Regions from separate parts of the Streptomyces sp. AM6-12 genome, predicted to be linked through region 1. Evidence: riboswitches for the same ligand, from Rfam matches in the RefSeq annotation. Region 1 holds a riboswitch; each other region holds the start of a gene.

Region 1 (5,475 bases):
CAGCACGTCGACGGGGAAGTGCTTGTCCCGGTCCCAGTCGAGGGCGCGGGGTGCGAGATGGTCCTGGGCGAAGTCGAGGGTGGTCTCCACGAGGGCCTGCTGGTCCTCGGTGAGCAGGGTGGTGGTCATACGGCATTCAGCCCATCGTGGGGATCGTGAAGCTCGCGCCCTCGCGCAGGCCGGCGGGCCAGCGGGAGGTGACGGTCTTGGTGCGGGTGTAGAAGCGGATCGCGTCCGGGCCGTGCTGGTTCAGGTCGCCGAAGCCGGACTGCTTCCAGCCGCCGAAGGTGTGGTAGGCAACCGGCACCGGGATGGGCACGTTGACGCCGACCATGCCGGTGTTCACCCGCCGGGTGAAGTCACGGGCGGTGTCCCCGTCGCGGGTGAAGATCGCGACGCCGTTGCCGTAGGGGTGCTCGCTGGGCAGACGCAGGGCCTCGTCGTAGTCGGCGGCGCGCACGACCGTGAGGACCGGGCCGAAGATCTCCTCCTGATAGATCCGCATCGCCGGGGTGACCCGGTCGAACAGCGAAGCTCCGGCGAAGAAGCCGTTCTCGTGGCCGGGGAGAACGAAGTCCCTTCCGTCCACGACGAGTTCGGCACCCTCCTGGACACCGAGGTCGACGTAGGTGCGCACTCGGTCCACCGCCTCCCGGGTGACCAGTGGACCGAAGTCCGCCTCGGGGTCGTCGCTGCGGCCGATGCGCAGGCTGCCGATGCGCTCCTTCAGCCGGGCGACCAGCGCGTCGGCGGTGTCCTCGCCCACCGGTACGGCGACGGAGATGGCCATGCAGCGTTCGCCCGCCGATCCGTACCCGGCGCCGATCAGGGCGTCCACCGCCTGGTCCAGGTCGGCGTCCGGCATCACGATCATGTGGTTCTTGGCGCCGCCGAAGCACTGGGCGCGCTTGCCGTGGGCGGCGGCGGTGGCGTAGACGTGCGCGGCGATCGGTGTGGAGCCGACGAAGCCCAGGGCGGCGACGCGCGGGTCTTCGAGGAGGGTGTCGACCGATTCCCGCCCGCCGTTGACGACGTTCAGGACGCCGGCCGGCAGACCCGCCTCCAGGAAGAGTTCGGCGAGCCGCAGCGGGACGGACGGGTCGCGTTCGGAGGGCTTGAGGACGAAGGCGTTGCCGCAGGCCAGCGCCGGGGCGGCCTTCCACAGGGGGATCATCGCCGGGAAGTTGAACGGCGTGATCCCGGCGACGACGCCGAGCGGCGCGCGCAGCGAGTGGACGTCGATGCCGGTGCCCGCGTTGTCGGTGAACTCGCCCTTGAGGAGGTGCGGGATGCCCGCGGCGAACTCCACCACTTCCAGCCCGCGTTGGATGTCGCCGTGGGCGTCGGCGATGGTCTTGCCGTGCTCGCAGGACAGCAGCCGGGCCAGCGCGTTCTTCTCCTGCTCGACGAGCTGCAGGAAGCGCAGCAGCACGCGGGCGCGGCGCTGCGGGTTCCACTCGCCCCACTCGCGCTGGGCGTCGACGGCGACACCGATCGCCGCCTCGGTTTCGGCCCGGTCCGCCAAGGGCACGCGGGCCTGGACCTCGCCGGTGTTGGGGTCGTACACGTCACCGTGGAACCCCGATGTTCCCGGGGTGTGCTTGCCACCGACGAAATGGGTCAGCTCACGTACGTCGGTGGGGTCGTTCGGACGGATCATGGGTGCCTGCTCTCGTCAGGTGAGGGTGATCCGGGATGGCGCGCCGAACCGGCACACGTGGACGCGGTGGCGTACACGGGCGTGCGGGGGCGGCGCGAGAACGCGAATGGCGTGCGAACCGTCAAGCGGTGACGACGGGAATGCGGCGTGCGTGACGCCTGCGGCGGAGTCCGCCGGGATCGTGAATGCGCACCGGTGCCATGCGTGTCAGCTCCATCCTCGTGGACAACACGGAACATCCCACGGCCGGTATCCTGACTCCCGGATCAGCGCGCGCCGTCCGCCTTCCCGACATCCAGCTCGTCAGTGGCGTATCTCTCGACGGCGTACTCCCCGGTCACAGTGGCGGGACCGTGCCGGAATCACACCGGCTTCCCTGCACCGCGGGCCTACCCCTCGAATATATAGTTGGACGTCCTAGTAAATCCACCCCCGCAGGCCGGGTTCCGGTGGTGTTCCAGGTCAGCGGGGTTCGGATTCGGCCGTCCGGGGGGCCGCGAAGCGCACGGGCGCCCGGAAGCGGGCCTTGCGTGCGGCGCGCCGGAAGGTGGTCAGCACGGCGGGGCCGGCCAGCAGCACGCACGCGAAGTTGGTGACCGCCCGCCCGGTGTCCCAGCCCAGCGAGGTGGCCAGGTCGAAGGCGATGTAGCGGTGCCACTGCTCGGTGAAGGGCAGGCCCGGGAGGTAGGCGATGGAGCTGTTGGGGTCCAGGGAGAACGGCCAGAAGGAGAGGTTGAGCAGGAAGCCGAAGAGGTAGCCGGACAGCGAGCCGTACACGGCCAGCATCAGCACCTCACGCCGGCCGCTCGCCTTGGGCAGGAACCCGGCGAGCATCCCCACGAAGGCGCAGCCGAACATCTGGTACGGCATCCACGGTCCCACTCCCCCGGTGATCAGGGCGGAGGCGAACAGCGAGGTGCAGCCGAGGACGAACCCGAAGCCGGGGCCGTAGACCCGTCCCGCCAGCACGAGGACGAAGAAGACGGTCTCGATGCCCGCCGTTCCGGCACCGAGCGGGCGCAGGGCGGCGTTCACGGCGGAGAGTACGCCCAGCATGGCGAGCGCCTTGGAGTCGATGCCGCCTTCGGCGATCTCCGACAGCACCACGCAGAGGACGAGCACCAGCAGGACGCCGAAGATGAGCGGGGGCGCGTAGCTGGAGCCGAACTTGCCCGGCGCGACCACGAACGGCCAGAAGAAGGCGACCAGTCCCAGGAAGGCGGACAGCGTCATGACCACGCCGACGCGTGGCGTCAGCCGGATGGCGTTGCCGATGCGCGTGCTCATGGATGTGCTCCCTCGTCGCCGGCGGTCGCCAGTTCCCGCGCCACTTGCCGGACGGTCAGGTAGGGCAACGGGGCGAGGATCTTCGCCGTCTGAGGTGCGAAGGTCGGTGAGGAGACGATGACTTCGGTAGTGGGTCCGTCGGCGACGACGTCTCCCTCGGCCATGACCACCACCCGGTCAGCGGCGCGTGCGGCGAACTCGACGTCGTGGGTGGAGATGACGACCGCGCGGCCCTCCGCCGCGAGGGCGTCCACGATGCCGATCAGTGCCGTCTTGGCCCGGTAGTCCAGGCCGCGGGTCGGTTCGTCCAGCAGGACGATCCGGGGCGCGGCGGAGAGCTGGATGGCGAGGACGAGCGCGAGCTTCTGGCCTTCCGACAGATCGCGCGGATGGGTGGCGTCGTCGATGCCGGGCGCCAGCCGGTCGAGCAGAGCGCGCGCCTTCACCTCGGTGCCCGACTCGGCGTCCGCCTGGTCGAGTTCCTGCTTCACGCTCTCCAGGTAGAGCAGGTCGGCTGGGGTCTGCGGGACCAGTCCGACGAGCCGCCTGGCCTGAGCGGGCGGTACCGCGTGGGGATCCGTCGCGCCGGTCTCGCCGGCCACCCTCACACTGCCCGCCCGGCGGGGTCCGGACCCCTGGAGGGCCCACAGGAGGGAGGACTTTCCCGAGCCGTTGCGGCCCATGAGCGCGGTGACCTCGCCCGCGTGCAGGTCGAGGTCCACCGCGCGTACGGCGGCGACGCCCCGGTAGGTGACCGTGATGCCGCGCGCGGTCAGCAGCCGGGCCCGCTCCCCGTCGGGGGCGGGCGGGCGTACCGGGGCGGGAGAGCGGTCCGCCAGCTTGGCCCTGAGCGGTGCGGCGGCGCGGCGGGCGTCGCGGACGGACAGGGGCAGCGGAGACCACTCGGCGGCCCGGCCCAGCTCCACAATCGGTGGTGCGATGGTGGACGTGCGGAGGATCTCGGCGGGTGAGCCGATGCGGGCGTGGCCGTCGCCGGGCAGGTGAATGACCCGGTCCGCGTACTGGACGACGCGTTCGAGGCGGTGCTCGGCCATCAGGACGGTGACGCCGAGGTCGTGGACGAGCCGGGTGACGGCTGCGAGGACCTCCTCGGCCGCGGTCGGGTCCAGGGCGGAGGTGGGTTCGTCCAGGACCAGGACGCGGGGGTGGGCGGTGAGGACCGAGCCGATCGCGACGCGCTGCTGCTGGCCGCCGGAGAGTTCGTGCAGCGCACGGTGGCGCAGGCCGGCAAGACCGAGTAGATCGAGGGTCTCCTCGACGCGCTTGCGCATGGTCGCCGGAGGGATCGCCAACTGCTCCATGGAGTAAGCCAGTTCCTCCTCGACGGTGTCGGTGACGAAGCCGTCGATCGGGTCCTGGCCGACGACACCGACGACATCGGCGAGTTCGCGGGGCGGATGATCGGCGGTGTCACGGCCGTCGACGGTGACGCGGCCGTACAGGGTGCCGCCGGTGAAGTGCGGGACGAGTCCGTTGACCGCGCCGAGGAGTGTGGACTTGCCGACGCCCGTGTGCCCGACGACGAGGCAGAGTTCGCCTTCCTCCACCGTGAGGTCGACGTCGCGCAGGGCGGGCCCGGCCGCGTCCTCGTACTGGACGGTGACCTGGTCGAAGGTGATCACGAGGGGTCGGCTTTCTGGACGGGGCTGGGCGGAGGTGCGAGGAACCCGGCCGTGCCGGCGAGGAGGATCGCGGCGGTCGGCACGAGGGGCAGGCCGGGCCAGGTCAGCGGGTAGTAGGTGGGGTTGAGCTGGGCGGGGTCGTATCCGAGGTTGCTGAAGAGCAGGAGCGCGGACAGCACCCCGCTGCCCGCGACGGCCCACTCGGGCAGGTTCCAGGGGTCGGGGCGGTAGGTGGTCCGGGTGACGCGCCTGCCGCCGAGCCGCAGGCCCGCGACGCAGAGGACGGCCCCGGCGGCCATCGCCGGCAGCCCGAGGAGCGCGGGCGCGGTGGCGTCCAGGAGCCCGTACGCCCCCGCGCACATGCCGCCCATGCCCAGCAGCATCAGCGCGCCCGTGACCCGGCGGGACCGGCGGGTGGCGCTGCCCGCCCGGCCGTAGCCCCGCGAGTCCATCGCGGCGGCCAGCCGCAGGGAGCGTTCGAGGGCGTCCTCCAGGACAGGGACCACGATGCCCCTCAGCGCCTTCATCCCCTTGGTACGTCCGGCCCGCAACTTCTTGGCCCTGGAGACGCGTTGCACGCTCTGCACGAGCTGGGGCGCCACGCTGATCGCGACGGTGACCGCCACCCCGAGTTCGTACAGGGCTCCGGGCAGGACGCGCAGCGCGCGCTTGGGGTTGGCCAGGGTGTTGGCGGCACCGATGCAGCACATCATGCAGGCCAGCCTGAGCCCGTCGGTGGCCGACGACAGCAACGCCTCCAGCGACACCGGTCCGCCGATCCTGATGCCCGCGTACCAGGCGGGCGTCGGAATGTGCGGGAGGGAGAACAGAAAGTGGTCGTGCGGCGTGATGCCGGTCGCGAACACGGCCCGGAAGGCGACCCGG
Region 2 (5,475 bases), on a different contig from region 1:
TACAGGTCCTCCAGGTCGTCCCGGCGGGACCAGAGGGCCAGCGCCGGGCAGTGGATACGGGCGCCGGCGGCGCGGTCGGCCTCCTCGTGCCGCCGGTCGATGGTGAGGCCCGCCCGGTAGTCCTCCAGCATGGCCCGCACCACGTCCGGGTTGCGCGTGGCCGCGCGCCACTCGTCGTAGTTCTCCTGTCCCATCCTCCGGGGATCGCCGCGGTACCAGCTGTCCGGGTCGGCGTTGATGACGCGTTCGGGGATGTCCGGCTGGGCGAAGAAGAACCAGTGCCACCACTGCGTGGCGAACGTCGCCGTGATGCGGGAGAGGTGCTCGGTGATCGGCAGGCAGTCGAGGAACGCCACGCGCGAGACCGCGTGCGGGTGATCGAGGGCGAGCCGCAGCGCGACGGCGCCTCCGCGGTCGTGTCCGGCGAGTGCGAACCGGTCGTGGCCGAGGGCGCGCATCACCTCCACCACGTCACCGGCGACGGCTCGCTTGGCGTACCCGGCGTGGTCGGCGGTGGGCGCCGGGCCGGTGGAGCGGCCGTATCCCCGCAGGTCGGGGCAGACCACGGTGAAACCGCTTTGGACGAGGAGCGGGGCGACGCGATGCCAGGTCGCGGAGGTCCGGGGGTGGCCGTGCAGCAGCACCAGGGGCGGTCCTTCCCCGCCGTGGCGCACGAAGATCGACGCTTCCTCCGTCTCGACCCGCCTGGTCTCGAAGTCCTCGAACAAGACCTGCCCCTCCGTCCTCACCGACCGGCCGTGCGAGCCGGGCATCGTGCGCGCCGGGCATGGAAGAACCGGCACGGCCTTGCTCCTGCCCCCGCTGGTGACGAGAACGCCGGTGGTGGCGGGCGGGTCGGTGTCCGGTGCCGGAAGCGGGAGAGGGGTGCGGTGGGAGGGGACGATGTTCACCCGACGGCCTCGTCGGGACCGGGCGATGTGCACGACAACCGGCCCCGGCGGGCACCCGCAGTTCCATGACATCTTCATGGAGCCGACCGAGCCGTCCGGATTCCGGGCGCACGTCCCGTCGTACCGGCCGCGTGACGTGGGCCGGGTGTGCGCTGCTGCCGCTTCTCGCGCTGACGGCCTGTGATCACGGCGGCGGTGAGCTGCCGCTGCCCGGAGCCGTGCGCGGCGCACGCGGCGGGCAGTTCGAGAGGGCCGTCCTCGCGGACGGCGGTCGTCTCGTCATCACCACTCAGGGCGGCGTACGCGTCGTCGGGACGGACGACGGCAGCGTGTCGGTGGACGACGCGACCCTCGCCCGCTGGGGCGGGCACGGGGGCACGCACACCCTCGACCTGCCCTGCGACGAGGGTGACGACCGGGCCAAGGGCAACTGCGGCGGTATGCCGCTCGTCCATGTGCCGACCGGCGTCACGCTCACCGTGCGGGCCCACGACGCCGGGATCGATGTGACCGGTGTGCGGGGCGAGTTGAGCCTGAGCACCGTCAACGGTGACGTCACCGTGCGGGATTCGGGCACGAAGGGTGCCCGCCAGCGTCTGGTGACCCGTAACGGCTCCGTCCGCGCTACCGGCCTGGCGGCCCGTGGCGTGGCCGCCGAGACGGTCAACGGCGATGTCGACCTGCTGTGCGCGACCTCGCCCGGCACGCTCGACGGGGTGACCCGCAACGGCTCCGTGCGGGTCACCCTGCCGGCGGACGCCCCGCCGTACGCGACGGACGCGCGCACCGTCAACGGCCGCTCCGCCGTGGGCGTTCCGGCCGCGCGCTCCGCCGACCACCGGTACCGGCTGGCTCTGCGCACCGTCAACGGCGACGTCGAGGCCCACCGTGGCTGAGGATCCCGCTCCGGCGGGCGTCAGCCACCGTCGCCGAGCCGGCCGGCCCACCTCTGCTCCACCCTGGCCAGCCGCCAGTACGCCAGCGCCGCCCCCCAGACGACCACGAACAGGCCGACGATGACGTACCCGACGTTGTCCAGGTCGAGCCCGGCGATCCAGCCGGTCACCGCGTCGCTCAGATCGAGCTTCTCGTGCAGCACCCCGACCAGTTCGATGGTGCCGATCAGGAAGGCGACCGCGATGGACAGGCCGGTGATGGTGAGGTTGTAGAACACCTTGCGCACCGGGTTGGAGAACGCCCACTGGTAAGCGAAGTTCATGAAGGTGCCGTCGAGCGTGTCGAACAGGCTCATCCCCGCCGCGAACAGCAGCGGCAGGCACAGGATCGCGTACCAGGGAAGCCCGGCCGCGGCACCGCTGCCCGCCATCACCATCAGGGTGACCTCGGTCGCGGTGTCGAAGCCGAGGCCGAACAGGAAGCCCAGCGGGAACATCTGACCGGGGCGGGTGATCGACTTGGTGGCGCGGCCCAGGAAGCGGTTCATGAACCCCCGCGAATCCAGGTGCTGTTCGAGGGCGGCCTCGTCGTACGTGCCCGCTCGCATCGCCCGGAAGACCCGCAGGATGCCCGCGAGCGCCACGAGGTTGAGCGCCGCGATGAGGTAGAGGAAGGTCCCGGAGACGGTGGTGCCGACGACGCCGAGGGTCTGGTGGGTACGGGAGTTGTCGTCGAGCAGGGTGCCGGCGAGCTGTGTGCCTCCCGCGACCAGGGCCGCCATGACGACCACCACGCTGGAGTGGCCGAGCGCGAACCAGAAGCCGACGGACACCGGCCGCTTGCCGTCGGCCATCAGCTTGCGGGTGGTGTTGTCGATCGCGGCGATGTGATCGGCGTCGAAGGCGTGCCGCATGCCCAGCGTGTACGCGGTCACCCCGAGGCCGATCCCGAACGCCTTGGATCCGACCTCGTAGTGGCCCGGTACGACCAGCAGGAACAGGATGCCGAACGCGACGACGTGCAGGACGGCGATCACCATGAGCAGTCCGGCGGTACGGACGGTGTCCTCGCGCCGCCAACGAAAACGGGTCGACTCTGTGGGCAGGGTCATACGGTCACGCTCCAGCACCTCGTGGATCTCTTCGTGAAGTGCCGTGGCCGGTCTCCTGGCTTACGGGTGTGCGCGTGTCCGTCCCGGCCTTCCCGTCCGCCGGGCGGCGGACAGTGACCATGCACAACTGGGACGGATACTCCCCGATCACAGTGGCGAGGGCCGCTCCGGCCTGAACCCCGCGAAGGGTTGTCACCGGTCTTCCCGAACACCACGGCCCGCCCACCGTAGGGCCGACCACCCATCCCCGCACAACCACGCGGTCGTTCAGGTATCCAAGATCACATCCTTGCGCGGGACCGACACCGCCTTCGGACACGCCCTGGTGATTCGGCCAGGGCGGAAATATTTTTACCGACCTTGAGGCAACCATGGGTTGCTTCAGGCTTTCTGACCTCTCGCGTGCTGCAATCGACCGACGGGAGACACGAGATGGGACCTCGCACCACGACGGACCGCCGGCCCCGGTCGGCCGCCTCGCGCTCCCGGTCCGGCTGGGCTCCGGCGGCGGCACTGCTCCTGGCCCTGACGACGACCTGCGCCGGCTGCGCGCCGGGGGACGGGATCGCCGCCGCGCTCCCCGGTGCGGCCGGAGTCGGTGACCGGCTGTTCCCCACCCTCGGCAACGGCGGCTACGACGTGACGCATTACGGGCTGACGCTGGACTACACGCCGGAAGGCAACCACTTGAAAGGCACGGCGGTCATCACCGCTCGGGCCACACAGAACCTGAGCCGCTTCGACCTCGACCTGTCGGGCCTGCGGGTACGGACCGCCACGGTGCAGGGGGCGCGGGCTCACGTCGCCCGCTCGGGAAACGAGTTGGTGGTGACACCGGCGAAGTCGGTCAAGGAAGGCGAGGTCTTCGAAACGGTCATCGCCTACGACGGCACGCCGCGAGCGGTCGAGGGCGACGACGGAGGGCTCGAAGGCTGGATCGAGACCGACGACGGCTCGGCCGCCCTGGGCGAGCCGACCGGCTCCATGACCTGGTTCCCCGGCAATCACCACCCGTCGGACAAGGCGATGTACGACATTCGGGTCACCGTGCCCAGGGACGCGGACGGCGACTTCTACGACGTGGTGAGCAACGGCGAGCTGATCGCGGAGCGGGACAAGGGCGGGACGGTGACACGGCATTGGCGCACCGCGGAGCCCATGTCCAGCTACCTCGCCCACGTCTCCGTCGGCTACTTCGACGTCCACAACGGCTGGACACGCGATCACCTGCCCGTCTACGTCGCCGTCGATCCCGACGAGTCCGAGGACGCGGCCGCCGTCCCGCGCCTGGTGCCCGAGATCGTCGACTGGGCCGCTGAACTCTTCGGCCCTTACCCCTTCTCCTCGACCGGCGCCGTCGTCGACCACCTGCCCGGGCTCGACTACGCCCTGGAGACCCAGACCAAGCCCTATTTCGCCGAAGCGCCGGACGAGTCGCTGCTGGTGCACGAGCTGGGACACCAGTGGTTCGGCAACTCCGTGACCCCGCGACGGTGGAAGGACATGTGGCTCAGCGAGGGGATGGCCACCTACGCGGAGTGGCTCTGGGAGGAGCAGCGGGGCGGCAGGAGCACCGACGAGATCTTCCAGGCCTTCTACGACGGAACGGACGACGAGGCCGAGGGCATCTGGGCCTTCCCGCCCGCCGATCCGCCCAGCGGAGGACGGGTGTCCGACCCGCCCGTCTACGGACGCGGTGCCATGGTCCTGGACCAGGTACGCAAGGCCGTCGGCGACGAGGACTTCTTCCGCATACTCCACACCTGGACGCGCCGGCACCGGCATGGCAACGCCGACACCGGGCAGTTCCTCACGCTGTGCGAGAGCGAGTCCGGCAAGGACCTGACCGGGATCTTCGACGCGTGGCTGTTCGCCAAGGGCAAGCCCCCTCGGGCGCGAGGAGCCTGACCAGCGAAGCAGCAAGCCCGGGGGAAGCCGGCGGGCGGTTGCCGGACGGGCGTTCAGGCGCCGGTGTGTTCGCCCGCCCGCTGGGCACGCTCCCGCCGGTAGGACTCCGCGCGGGCGAGGTAGTCCCGGTGTTCCTGCTCGGGGTCCGGCGGCAGGTCCGGCTCGTCGGTGGTGGTGAAGAACCGCACCAGGGCCTCGTTCGCGTTCACGGCCAGGTCGCCGGAGCGGGCGAACATGTCCGACTCGTAGCGGGCGACCGCCTCGTCCAGGGTGGCGGCCGGATCGGGGCCGACCGCGCGGCTGACGGCGTGCGCGAGTTCCGCGCCGTCCAGCATCGCGAGGTTGGCGCCGTGGCCGCCGAAGGGCGCCATCAGGTGGGCCGCGTCGCCGATCAGGGTGACACCGGGGACGTGTTCCCAGGTGAGCGGGGCGGGCAGGGCCCAGAAGGCCCGCGGCACGTAGTCGCCGTCGTTGCGGACGATCAGCGCGCGCATGGCCTGCGACCAGTGCCCGAATTTCCGTACGAGGTGGGAGCGGACGCTTCCCCGGTCGGTGAGGTCCACACCCGCCCCGACGTGCCAGTCCGGTGCCGCGCGGAACGCGATGTAGCCGCGGACCACGCCGTCGCCGTTGCGCTGGAGGATCACC
Region 3 (5,475 bases), 1.2 Mb from region 1:
CGGCACCTGGATCACCTGGTTCCTGCTCGGCGGCGACCTGTACACGGCGTACACCTTCGTGGCCGTACCGGCGGCGATCTACGCGGCGGGCGCGTCCGGCTTCTTCGCGGTGCCGTACACGATCCTGGTGTATCCGCTGATCTTCACCTTCCTGCCGCGGCTGTGGTCGGTCTCGCACCGCCACGGGTACGTCACCACCTCCGACTTCGTGCGCGGCCGGTTCGGCTCGAAGGGGCTGTCGCTCGCGGTGGCGGTGACCGGCATCCTGGCGACGATGCCGTACATCGCGCTCCAGCTCGTCGGCATCCAGGCGGTGCTGGACGTGATGGGCGTCGGCGGCGGCGACAACACCAACGCGTTCGTGAAGGACCTGCCGCTGCTGATCGCGTTCGCGGTGCTCGCGGCGTACACGTACTCCTCGGGGCTGCGGGCGCCCGCGCTGATCGCGTTCGTCAAGGACGCGCTGATCTACATCGTGATCGGTGTGGCGATCATCTACATCCCGATCAAACTGGGCGGGTTCGACGACGTGTTCGCCAAGGCGGCCCACGCGTTCAGCCAGGTCAACCCGGCCACCGGCAAGCCGCGCGGGGCGCTCGCGCCGCCGCCCGCCGGGCAGTGGACGTACGCCACGCTGGCGCTCGGTTCCGCGCTCGCGCTGTTCATGTACCCGCACTCGATCACCGCGACGCTCTCCTCCAAGAGCCGCAACGTGATCCGCCGCAACACCACGATCCTGCCGCTGTACTCCCTGATGCTCGGCCTGCTGGCGCTGCTGGGCTTCATGGCGATCGCGGCCGGGGTGAAGGTCAGCAACGGTCAGCTGGCGATCCCGCAGCTGTTCGAGGACATGTTCCCGGACTGGTTCGCCGGCGTGGCGTTCGCGGCGATCGGCATCGGCGCGCTGGTGCCGGCGGCGATCATGTCGATCGCGGCGGCGAACCTGTTCACCCGCAACATCTACAAGGACTTCATCAAGCCGGACGCCACGCCGAAGCAGGAGGCGCAGGTCTCCAAGTTCGTGTCGCTGCTGGTGAAGGTCGGCGCGCTGGTCTTCGTGCTCGGCATGGACAAGACGGTCGCCATCAACTTCCAGCTGCTCGGCGGCATCTGGATCCTCCAGACCTTCCCGGCCCTGGTCGGCGGCCTGTTCACGCGCTGGTTCCACCGCTGGGCGCTGCTCGCGGGGTGGGCGGTCGGCATGGTCTACGGCACCCTCGCCGCGTACGGTGTCGCCTCGCCGACCCAGAAGCACTTCGGCGGCTCCGCCGACGACATTCCGGGCATCGGCCAGATCGGCTACATCGGCATGACGGCGTTCGTGCTCAACGTCCTCGTCACGGTCGTGCTGACCGTCGTCCTGAAGGCCGTGAAGGCCCCCGAGGGCGTCGACGAGACCCGTCCCGAGGACTACACGGCGGACGCGGGCGATCCGGGCGTCCAGGTGGAGCTGCCGCCGGCCACGGCGGGAAGCGCCCACTAGAGCCCACGAGAGTCCGCGCCCGAAAAGCGCGCACCGTGGCGGGTCGCCGGAAAGCACGTGCTCCGGCGGCCCGTCGTCGTACACACTCCTCGCCATGACCCTTCGCATCCGACCCGTTCTCCCGTCCGAGTACGACGCGCTCGGCGAGATCACCGCGCAGGCCTATCTCCAGGACGGCCTCCTGGACTTCGGTGAGAGCGACCCGTACCTCGACCAGCTCAGGGACGTGGCCAAGAGGGCGTCGGCGGCCGAGGTGCTGGTGGCCACCGACGACGAGGTCCTTCTCGGCGGTGTCACCTTCGTCCCCGCCCCCGGCCCCATGGCCGACATCGCCCGCCCCGGCGAGGCCGAGATCCGCATGCTGGCGGTGGACAAGGCGGCCCGCGGCCGGGGGGCCGGCGAGGCGCTGGTGCGGGCCTGTGCCGAGCGGGCGCGCGCCGTGGCAGGCTGCCGCGCGATCGTGCTCTCCACGCAACGGGCCATGTGCGGCGCCCACCGCATCTACGAACGGCTGGGCTTCATACGCACGCCCGAGCGGGACTGGCAGCCCCTCCCGGAGCTGGCGGACCTCACTCTGCTCACCTACCAGTTGACGCTCTGAGATCGGCGACGACACAACATCTGGGGGTGGCACGACGACCCGGCACTAGATGTATGCTCATGGTCGCTGTCGTCGCAGGGGAATCCGGTGCGAATCCGGAACTGTCCCGCAACGGTGTACTTGTGCGCATCCGCGCACAGGAGTCAGTCCGAGGACCTGCCGGCAGCGCACCCGGCCCACCGGTCCGGGTGCTCTGAGACGTCCGGGCCTCGTGGAGTGGGCCGGTGGACGCGACGCCGTGTGCGCTCGTGGCTGCCCCCTGCCCTCCGCCAGGCCCCGTGCCGAGCGAGGGAGAGCCCCACGTGACCATCGCGCCAGCCGAACCGGCTTCAGCCCAGGGCCTGGAGAACGACGGTCCCGGTGCCGCACTGCTGCGGACCCTGACCGAGCTGACCGGGGACCTCCCCGACGCCGATCCCGGCCGGGTCGCGGCCGCCGCGCTGCGCGGCCGCTCGGCCCACGCCGACGAGGCGGAGCTGCGCGAACTCGCGACCGAGGCCGCGGCCGGCCTGATCTCCGAGGACCCCGCGTACTCGCGGCTCGCCGCCCGGCTGCTGACCCTCTCCATCCGCGCCGAGGCCGCCTCGCAGGGCGTGACGTCGTTCACCGAGTCGGTTGCCGTCGGGCACCGCGAGGGGCTCATCGCCGACCGGACCGCCGAGTTCGTGTGCCTGCACGCCGCCCGGCTGGACCAGCTCGTCGACCGGGCCGCCGACGACCGCTTCGGCTACTTCGGCCTGCGCACCCTGCACAGCCGCTACCTGCTGCGCCACCCGATCACCCGCCAGGTGATCGAGACCCCCCAGCACTTCATGCTCCGCGTCGCCGCCGGCCTCGCCGAGGACGACTCGGCGCGCTCCGTGGACGAAGTGGCCGCGCTCTACCGGCTGATGAGCCGGCTCGACTACCTGCCCTCCTCCCCCACGCTGTTCAACTCCGGCACCCGGCACCCCCAGATGTCGTCCTGCTACCTGCTCGACTCCCCGCTGGACGAGCTGGACTCCATCTACGACCGCTACCACCAGGTCGCCCGGCTCTCCAAGCACGCGGGCGGCATCGGTCTGTCGTACTCCCGCATCCGCGCCCGCGGTTCGCTGATCCGCGGCACCAACGGGCACTCCAACGGCATCGTGCCGTTCCTGAAGACCCTGGACGCCTCGGTGGCCGCGGTGAACCAGGGCGGCCGGCGCAAGGGCGCGGCGGCGGTGTACCTGGAGACCTGGCACTCCGACATCGAGGAGTTCCTGGAGCTGCGGGACAACACCGGTGAGGACGCCCGCCGTACGCACAACCTGAACCTGGCGCACTGGGTGCCGGACGAGTTCATGCGCCGGGTCAACGCCGACGAGCAGTGGTCGCTGTTCTCCCCGGCGGACGTGCCCGAGCTGGTGGACCTGTACGGCGCGGAGTTCGACGCCGCCTACCGCGCGGCGGAGCGCAAGGGCCTGGCGAGCAAGACCATGCCGGCCCGTGAGCTGTACGGCCGCATGATGCGCACCCTCGCGCAGACCGGCCAGGGCTGGATGACGTTCAAGGACGCCGCCAACCGCACCGCCAACCAGACCGCCGAGCCGGGCCAGGTCATCCACTCCTCCAACCTCTGCACGGAGATCCTGGAGGTCACCAACGACGGCGAGACGGCGGTCTGCAACCTGGGCTCCGTCAACCTCGGCGCGTTCGTGGCCGACGGGGACATCGACTGGGAGCGGCTCGACGAGACCGTCCGCACGGCCGTCACCTTCCTCGATCGCGTGGTGGACATCAACTTCTACCCGACCGAGCAGGCGGGCCGCTCCAACGCCAAATGGCGCCCGGTGGGCCTCGGCGCGATGGGCCTCCAGGACGTCTTCTTCAAGCTGCGGCTGCCCTTCGACTCACCCGAGGCGAAGGCGCTGTCCACCCGGATCGCCGAGCGGATCATGCTCGCCGCGTACGAGGCGTCCGCCGACCTCGCCGAGCGCAGCGGCCCGCTGCCGGCCTGGGAGCAGACCCGTACCGCGCGCGGTGTGCTGCACCCCGACCACTACGGCGTCCAGGAGACCTGGCCCGAGCGCTGGGCGGCGCTGCGGACCCGGATCGCGCGGGTGGGCCTGCGCAACTCGCTGCTGCTGGCGATCGCGCCGACGGCCACCATCGCCTCCATCGCGGGCGTCTACGAGTGCATCGAGCCGCAGGTGTCCAACCTGTTCAAGCGCGAGACGCTGTCCGGTGAGTTCCTCCAGGTCAACTCGTACCTGGTGCAGGACCTGAAGGAGCTGGGCGTCTGGGACGCGCGCACCCGCGAGGCGCTGCGCGAGTCCAACGGCTCGGTGCAGGGCTTCGCGTGGATCCCCGAGGAGGTGCGGGCGCTGTACCGCACGGCGTGGGAGATCCCGCAGCGCGGTCTGATCGACATGGCGGCGGCGCGCACCCCGTTCCTCGACCAGGCGCAGTCCCTGAACCTGTTCATGGAGACGCCGACGATCGGCAAGCTCTCCTCGATGTACGCGTACGCCTGGAAGTCCGGGCTGAAGACGACGTACTACCTGCGCTCGCGCCCGGCGACCCGGATCGCCCGCGCCGCCCGGGCGCAGCAGGCCATCCCCGTCCAGCAGGCCGCCGACCCCGACGCCGTGGCCTGCTCCCTGGAAAACCCCGAGTCCTGCGAGGCCTGCCAGTAATTCCCGCCCGCCACCCGACCACCACCCCTGGAGGACGGCGCTTCGCGCCGAAAGCAATGACCCGAAACCAAAATCTCCTCGACCCGGGCTTCGAGCTGACCCTGCGTCCCATGCGCTACCCGGACTTCTACGAGCGCTACCGGGACGCCATCAAGAACACCTGGACCGTGGAGGAGGTCGACCTCCACTCGGACGTCGCCGACCTCGCGAAGCTCAGCCCGGCCGAGCAGCACCTGATCGGCCGCCTGGTCGCGTTCTTCGCGACGGGTGACTCGATCGTCGCCAACAACCTGGTGCTGACGCTGTACAAGCACATCAACTCCCCCGAGGCGCGGCTGTACCTGAGCCGTCAGCTGTTCGAGGAGGCGGTGCACGTCCAGTTCTATCTGACGCTGCTGGACACCTATCTGCCCGATCCGGAGGACCGCGCGGCGGCGTTCGCGGCGGTCGAGAACATCCCCTCGATCCGCGAGAAGGCCGAGTTCTGCTTCAAGTGGATCGACTCGGTGGACACGATCGACCGGCTGGAGACGCAGTCGGACCGCCGGCGCTTCCTGCTGAACCTGATCTGCTTCGCCGCGTGCATCGAGGGCCTGTTCTTCTACGGCGCCTTCGCGTACGTCTACTGGTTCCGCAGCCGGGGTCTGCTGCACGGCCTGGCCACCGGCACCAACTGGGTGTTCCGCGACGAGACGATGCACATGTCCTTCGCCTTCGACGTGGTCGACACC
Region 4 (5,475 bases), 4.3 Mb from region 1:
TCTTCCGTTCACCCAGGTTGCCTACGTTCATCCGGACAACGACCTCGAACGATTGCCTGGGTAAATGGAAAGCTTCTCGCTGATCCTCGCGATTGTGGTGGTTACCGCACTCGCGTTTGATTTCACGAACGGTTTCCACGACACCGCGAACGCGATGGCCACCACCATCTCCACAGGCGCGATGAAGCCGAAGCTCGCGGTAGCCATGTCCGCCACCCTCAACCTGGTGGGCGCCTTCCTCTCCGTGGAGGTCGCCAACACGATCTCCAAGGGTCTCGTCGACGAGAGCGGCATCCGTCCCGAGGTCATCTTCGCCGCCCTGGTCGGCGCGATCCTCTGGAACCTGCTGACCTGGCTGGTGGGCCTGCCCTCCAGCTCCTCGCACGCGCTGATGGGCGGTCTGATCGGCGCGGCCGTCGCCTCCGCCGGATTCGGCGCCGTGCACGGCGGCGTGCTGGTCACCAAGGTGCTGCTGCCCGCGGTCGCCGCGCCGGTCGTGGCCGGTGTCGCCGCGCTGGTGGCGACCCGGTTCTCCTACGCCGCCGGCGGCAAGTCCGGGGGCGAGGCCACCCGCAAGGGCTTCCGCGCCGGCCAGGTCGCCTCGGCCGCGCTGGTCTCCCTCGCGCACGGCACCAACGACGCGCAGAAGACGATGGGCGTCATCACCCTGGCGCTGATCGCGGGCGGTGCCATCGCCCCCGGCTCCAACCCTCCCACCTGGGTGATCCTCTCCGCGGGCCTGGCCATCGCGCTCGGCACCTACATCGGCGGCTGGCGCATCATCCGCACCATGGGCACGGGCCTGACCGATCTGGAGCCCCGTCAGGGCTTCGCCGCGCAGACCAGCGCCGCGACCGCCATCCTGGCCTCCTCCCACCTCGGCTTCTCCCTCTCCACCACCCACGTCGTCTCCGGCGCGGTGATGGGTGCGGGCCTCGGCCGCAAGGGCGGTGTGGTCCGCTGGTCCACCGCGACCCGGATGACCGTCGCCTGGGTGCTCACCCTGCCGGCCGCCGCGCTGGTCGGCGCGGGCGCCGAGGCCGTCACCGAACTCGGTGACGGGGGCACCGCCGCGGTCGCCGTCTTCCTGGTCGCCGCGAGCGCCTGGATCTACAAGCTGTCCCGGCGCGAGGTCATCGACCACACCAACGTGGTCGCCGAGCCGGCCGCGGAGCCGTCCGGCGTGGTGACCACCGCCATCGCCGCGGTGACCCCGCCGCCCACGGGCGCGATCGCCGACGACCTGACGGCCACCATCCCCGCCCCCGCGCCGGTCCCGGCCGTCGAGCAGACGGCCTCCGCCGTCCCGCCGGCCGCCACCGTCTGACCCCCAGCCCGTTCACCAAGGAAGCAACCCCATGAAGATCGACTGGGCGGCCATCGGCTCCGTCTTCGGCGTCAGCCTCGCCTTCACGGTGGGCCTGGTGGTCCTGTTCACCCTCGGCATCAACGGCCTGGCCCGGCGCGAGAAGGCCGCGGCCGAGGGCGGCTCGGCCACGCTCGCCGTCACCGGCGCCTACGTCTGCTTCGCGGCCTGCGCGGCGGCGGTGGCGTACGGCATCCTCCTGATCGTCTCCAAGTCCTGAGCCGTCAGGGCCCCGCAGCATCCTGACACCGAGAGGGCCCTGATCCCGAAAGGGCCCTGACCTCGAAGGCGGCACGGCCCGCGCCGCCCCGGCAGTCCCCGAGGCTCCCCTCCGCGACCCGCGGCAGGGGAGCCTCCGGCATGCCCGGCCACCCCGCGAGGTGTGGGGATCTGCACACTCCCGCAGGTCAACGGCAAGTTGACGGCCGTTCCGGGCGCATGGTGGACTGCCCACGCCATCTACGGCAGCAGGAGAGGAAGCCGGTGCGAATCCGGCGCGGTCCCGCCACTGTCACCGGGGAAGAACCCCCGGAGAGCCAGGAACTCTCGCCGCCGGATCACGTCGAACCAGGGCGCGGACACCCTGAGTGAGGACACATCGCCATGCTCGGCTGCCGAACGACCAGTACCAGGACCACTGTCGCGGTGCCCACGGCCGGCTGAGCCGATGGCCGCCGATCGCAGTTACGCGTACGGCGCCGCCGCCGGACTCCTCGGCGACCTCCTCCTCGGCGATCCCCGCCGCGGGCATCCGGTCGCCGCGTTCGGGCGTGCGGCCGCCGCCGTGGAAGGCGCGTTGTGGCACGACCACCGCGGCTGGGGCGCCCTGCACACCACCGTGTGCGCCGGTGGCGCCGTCGCGCTCGGAGCGCTGGCCGCACGCGTCGCCCGCCCCTCCCCCACCGCCGCCGTCGCCCTGACCGCCGCGGCCGCCTGGTCCGTCGTCGGCGGCACCTCCCTCGCCCGCGAGGCGCGGGCGATCGGCCGCGCCCTCGCGGCCGGGGACGTCGAGGCGGCCCGCGCGCGGCTGCCGCACCTGTGCGGCCGGGACCCGCAGGCGCTGGACGCCGACGGGATCGCCCGGGCCGTGGTCGAGTCGGTCGCCGAGAACACCTCCGACGCGGTCGTGGGCGCCCTGGTGTGGGGTGCGGCCGCCGGGGTGCCGGGGCTGCTCGGCTTCCGGGCCGTCAACACCCTGGACGCGATGGTGGGTCACAAGTCCGCCAGGTACCGCCGCTTCGGCTGGGCGTCCGCGCGCCTGGACGACGTGGCCGGCTGGCCGGGGGCCCGGCTGACCGCCGTACTCGCCGCGGCGGCCGGACCCGATCCGCGCGGCGCCGTACGGGCCTGGCGCGCGGACGCCCGCCGGCATCCGAGCCCCAACGCCGGTCCCGTGGAGGCCAGTTTCGCGGGCGCCCTCGGCGTGCGCCTGGGCGGCACCCTCTCCTACGGCGGCCGGACCGAGCACCGTCCCGTGCTCAACGGCGTCACCGGACGGGCCGTCCGGATCCCCGACATCGAGCGGGCGGTACGGCTCTCCCGCCGCGTCGGCCTGCTCGCGCTCGGCGCCACACTCGCCGCGCGCCACCTCGTCAACGGACTGAAGGGACGCGGGAAGTGAACGGTGGTCTCCTCGTCGCCGGCACCACCTCCGACGCCGGCAAGAGCGTCGTGACGGCCGGGATCTGCCGGTGGCTGGTGCGCCAGGGCGTGAAGGTCGCGCCGTTCAAGGCGCAGAACATGTCCCTGAACTCCTTCGTCACCCGCGAGGGCGCCGAGATCGGGCGCGCCCAGGCCATGCAGGCCCAGGCCTGCCGGATCGAACCGACCGCGCTGATGAACCCGGTGCTGCTCAAGCCGGGCGGCGAACAGAGCAGTCAGGTGGTGCTGCTGGGCAAGCCGGTGGGCGAGCTGAGCGCGCGCGGCTACCACGGCGGCCGCCAGCAGCGGCTCCTGGGCACCGTGCTGGACTGCCTGGCCGAGCTGCGCGGACAGTACGACGCGGTGATCTGCGAGGGCGCGGGCAGCCCGGCCGAGATCAATCTGCGCCGCACCGACATCGTCAACATGGGCATCGCGCGCGGCGCCCGGCTGCCCGTGCTCGTCGTCGGCGACATCGACCGCGGCGGCGTCTTCGCCTCCTTCTTCGGCACCGTCGCCCTGCTCTCGCCCGAGGACCAGGAGCTGGTCGCGGGGTTCCTGGTGAACAAGTTCCGCGGCGATGTCTCGCTGCTGGAACCGGGCCTCGACATGCTCAAGGGCCTCACCGGGCGCCCGGCGTACGGCGTGCTGCCGTTCCAACACGGTCTCGGCATCGACGAGGAGGACGGCCTGCGCGTCTCGCTGCGGGGCGCGGTGCGCGAGTCGGCCGTCGCTCCCCCGCTCGGCGCGGACGTGCTGCGCGTCGCCGTCTGCGCGATCCCGCTGATGTCCAACTTCACGGACGTGGACGCGCTGGCCGCCGAACCCGGCGTCGTGGTGCGCTTCGTGGACCGCCCGGAGGAACTGGCCGACGCCGATCTGGCCGTCGTCCCCGGCACCCGCGGCACGGTCCGGGCGCTGCGGTGGCTGCGCGAGCGCGGCCTCGCCGACGCGCTCGCCCGCAGGGCCGCCGAACACCGGCCCGTGCTCGGCATCTGCGGCGGCTTCCAGATCCTCGGCGAGCACATCGAGGACGAGGTCGAGTCGCGGGCCGGCGCGGTCACCGGACTCGGACTGCTGCCCGTGCGGGTGCGCTTCGCCCGCGAGAAGACCCTCGCCCGCCCCCGTGGGCAGGCCCTCGGCGAACCGGTCGAGGGCTACGAGATCCACCACGGCGTCGCCCGGGTCGACGGCGGCGAAGCCTTCCTGGACGGCTGCCGGGTGGGCACCACCTGGGGCACCCACTGGCACGGCGCACTGGAGTCGGACGGCTTCCGCCGGGCCTTCCTGCGCGAGGTGGCCGCCGCCGCGGGCCGCCGCTTCGTGCCCGCGCCGGACACCTCCTTCGCCGCGCTGCGCGAGGAGCAGCTCGACCGGCTCGGCGACCTGATCGAACAGCACGCGGACACGGACGCGCTGTGGCGGCTCATCGAGTCCGGCGCGCCGCAAGGACTGCCCTTCATCCCACCGGGAGCGCCCGCATGAGCACAGTGTTGTTGTTGTCCACCGCCGACACCGATCTGCTGGCGGCACGGGCGTGTGGCGCCGGCTATCTGATCGGCAACCCCACCCGCGTCGACGTCGCCGGGGAGCTGCCGCGGCTGCTGGCCGGCGCCGACCTCGCCGTCGTACGGCTCCTCGGCGGCAAGCGCGCCTGGGAGGACGGGCTGGCCGTGCTGAAGGCGTCCGGTGTCCCGGCGGTGCTGCTGGGCGGCGAGACGGTGCCGGACGCGGAGCTGATGGCCGAGTCGACCGTGCCCGCCGGGGTGGTCGCGGAGGCGCTGCGCTACCTGGTCGAGGGCGGCCCGGACAATCTGCGGGAGCTGTCCCGGTTCCTGTCCGACACCGTGCTGCTGACCGGCGAGGGCTTCGAGGAGCCGCGCCGGATGCCGGAGTACGGCGTCCACGGCGCCTACGAAGTCCAGGACGGCCGCCCGACGGTGGGCGTGCTGTTCTACCGGGCCCATGAACTCAGCGGCAACACCGCCTTCGTGGACACCCTGTGCACGGCGATCGAGGCTCAGGGCGCCAACGCCCTCCCGGTGTACTGCGGTTCGCTGCGCGGCGCCGACGCCGGGCTGTACGAGCTGCTGGGCCGGGCCGACGCGCTGGTGGCCACCGTGCTCGCGGCCGGCGGCACCCACGCCTCCGAGGCGTCGGCGGGCGGCGACGAGGAGGCCTGGGACATCGGCGCCCTCGCGGATCTCAACATCCCTGTGCTGCAAGGGCTGTGCCTCACCTCCTCGCGCGCCGCGTGGGACGCCTCGGACGCCGCGCTCTCCCCCATGGACGCGGCGATGCAGGTCGCCATCCCGGAGTTCGACGGCCGGCTGATCACCGTGCCGTTCTCCTTCAAGGAGCAGGGCCCCGACGAGGTCCCGGTGTACGTCGCCGACCCCGAGCGGGCCGCGCGGGTCGCCGGGATCGCCGCGCGCCACGCACGCCTCGGGTACAAGCCGAACGCCGAG

Evidence for each region. Region 1 has a riboswitch for cobalamin ahead of ACE4Q9_RS06225 (CoA-acylating methylmalonate-semialdehyde dehydrogenase). Riboswitches for the same ligand answer to the same signal wherever they lie in the genome.
Region 2: linked by a shared signal. The riboswitch ahead of ACE4Q9_RS32605 (HoxN/HupN/NixA family nickel/cobalt transporter) and the one ahead of ACE4Q9_RS06225 (CoA-acylating methylmalonate-semialdehyde dehydrogenase) in region 1 are both predicted to bind cobalamin.
Region 3: linked by a shared signal. The riboswitch ahead of ACE4Q9_RS11260 (ribonucleoside-diphosphate reductase subunit alpha) and the one ahead of ACE4Q9_RS06225 (CoA-acylating methylmalonate-semialdehyde dehydrogenase) in region 1 are both predicted to bind cobalamin.
Region 4: linked by a shared signal. The riboswitch ahead of ACE4Q9_RS25680 (cobalamin biosynthesis protein) and the one ahead of ACE4Q9_RS06225 (CoA-acylating methylmalonate-semialdehyde dehydrogenase) in region 1 are both predicted to bind cobalamin.

Annotation. Positions count from the first base shown of each region.
Region 1 covers NZ_JBIQWN010000001.1:1,378,045-1,383,519, forward strand. Annotated here, with positions in the region: gene ACE4Q9_RS06220 (acyl-CoA dehydrogenase family protein) at 1-129, opposite strand, end outside; gene ACE4Q9_RS06225 (CoA-acylating methylmalonate-semialdehyde dehydrogenase) at 137-1,660, opposite strand; cobalamin riboswitch at 1,887-2,061, opposite strand; gene ACE4Q9_RS06230 (ECF transporter S component) at 2,123-2,947, opposite strand; gene ACE4Q9_RS06235 (ABC transporter ATP-binding protein) at 2,944-4,590, opposite strand; gene ACE4Q9_RS06240 (energy-coupling factor transporter transmembrane component T) at 4,587-5,475, opposite strand, start outside.
Region 2 covers NZ_JBIQWN010000002.1:934,881-940,355, reverse strand. Annotated here, with positions in the region: gene ACE4Q9_RS32615 (alpha/beta fold hydrolase) at 1-728, opposite strand, end outside; gene ACE4Q9_RS32610 (DUF4097 family beta strand repeat-containing protein) at 1,043-1,807, shown strand; gene ACE4Q9_RS32605 (HoxN/HupN/NixA family nickel/cobalt transporter) at 1,828-2,919, opposite strand; cobalamin riboswitch at 2,947-3,150, opposite strand; gene ACE4Q9_RS32600 (M1 family metallopeptidase) at 3,352-4,827, shown strand; gene ACE4Q9_RS32595 (FAD-dependent oxidoreductase) at 4,881-5,475, opposite strand, start outside.
Region 3 covers NZ_JBIQWN010000001.1:2,532,774-2,538,248, forward strand. Annotated here, with positions in the region: gene mctP (monocarboxylate uptake permease MctP) at 1-1,483, shown strand, start outside; gene ACE4Q9_RS11255 (GNAT family N-acetyltransferase) at 1,578-2,084, shown strand; cobalamin riboswitch at 2,128-2,263, shown strand; gene ACE4Q9_RS11260 (ribonucleoside-diphosphate reductase subunit alpha) at 2,387-4,744, shown strand; gene ACE4Q9_RS11265 (ribonucleotide-diphosphate reductase subunit beta) at 4,801-5,475, shown strand, end outside.
Region 4 covers NZ_JBIQWN010000001.1:5,645,990-5,651,464, reverse strand. Annotated here, with positions in the region: gene ACE4Q9_RS25690 (anion permease) at 65-1,327, shown strand; gene ACE4Q9_RS25685 (hypothetical protein) at 1,359-1,586, shown strand; cobalamin riboswitch at 1,792-1,935, shown strand; gene ACE4Q9_RS25680 (cobalamin biosynthesis protein) at 2,034-2,987, shown strand; gene ACE4Q9_RS25675 (cobyric acid synthase) at 2,984-4,492, shown strand; gene cobN (cobaltochelatase subunit CobN) at 4,489-5,475, shown strand, end outside.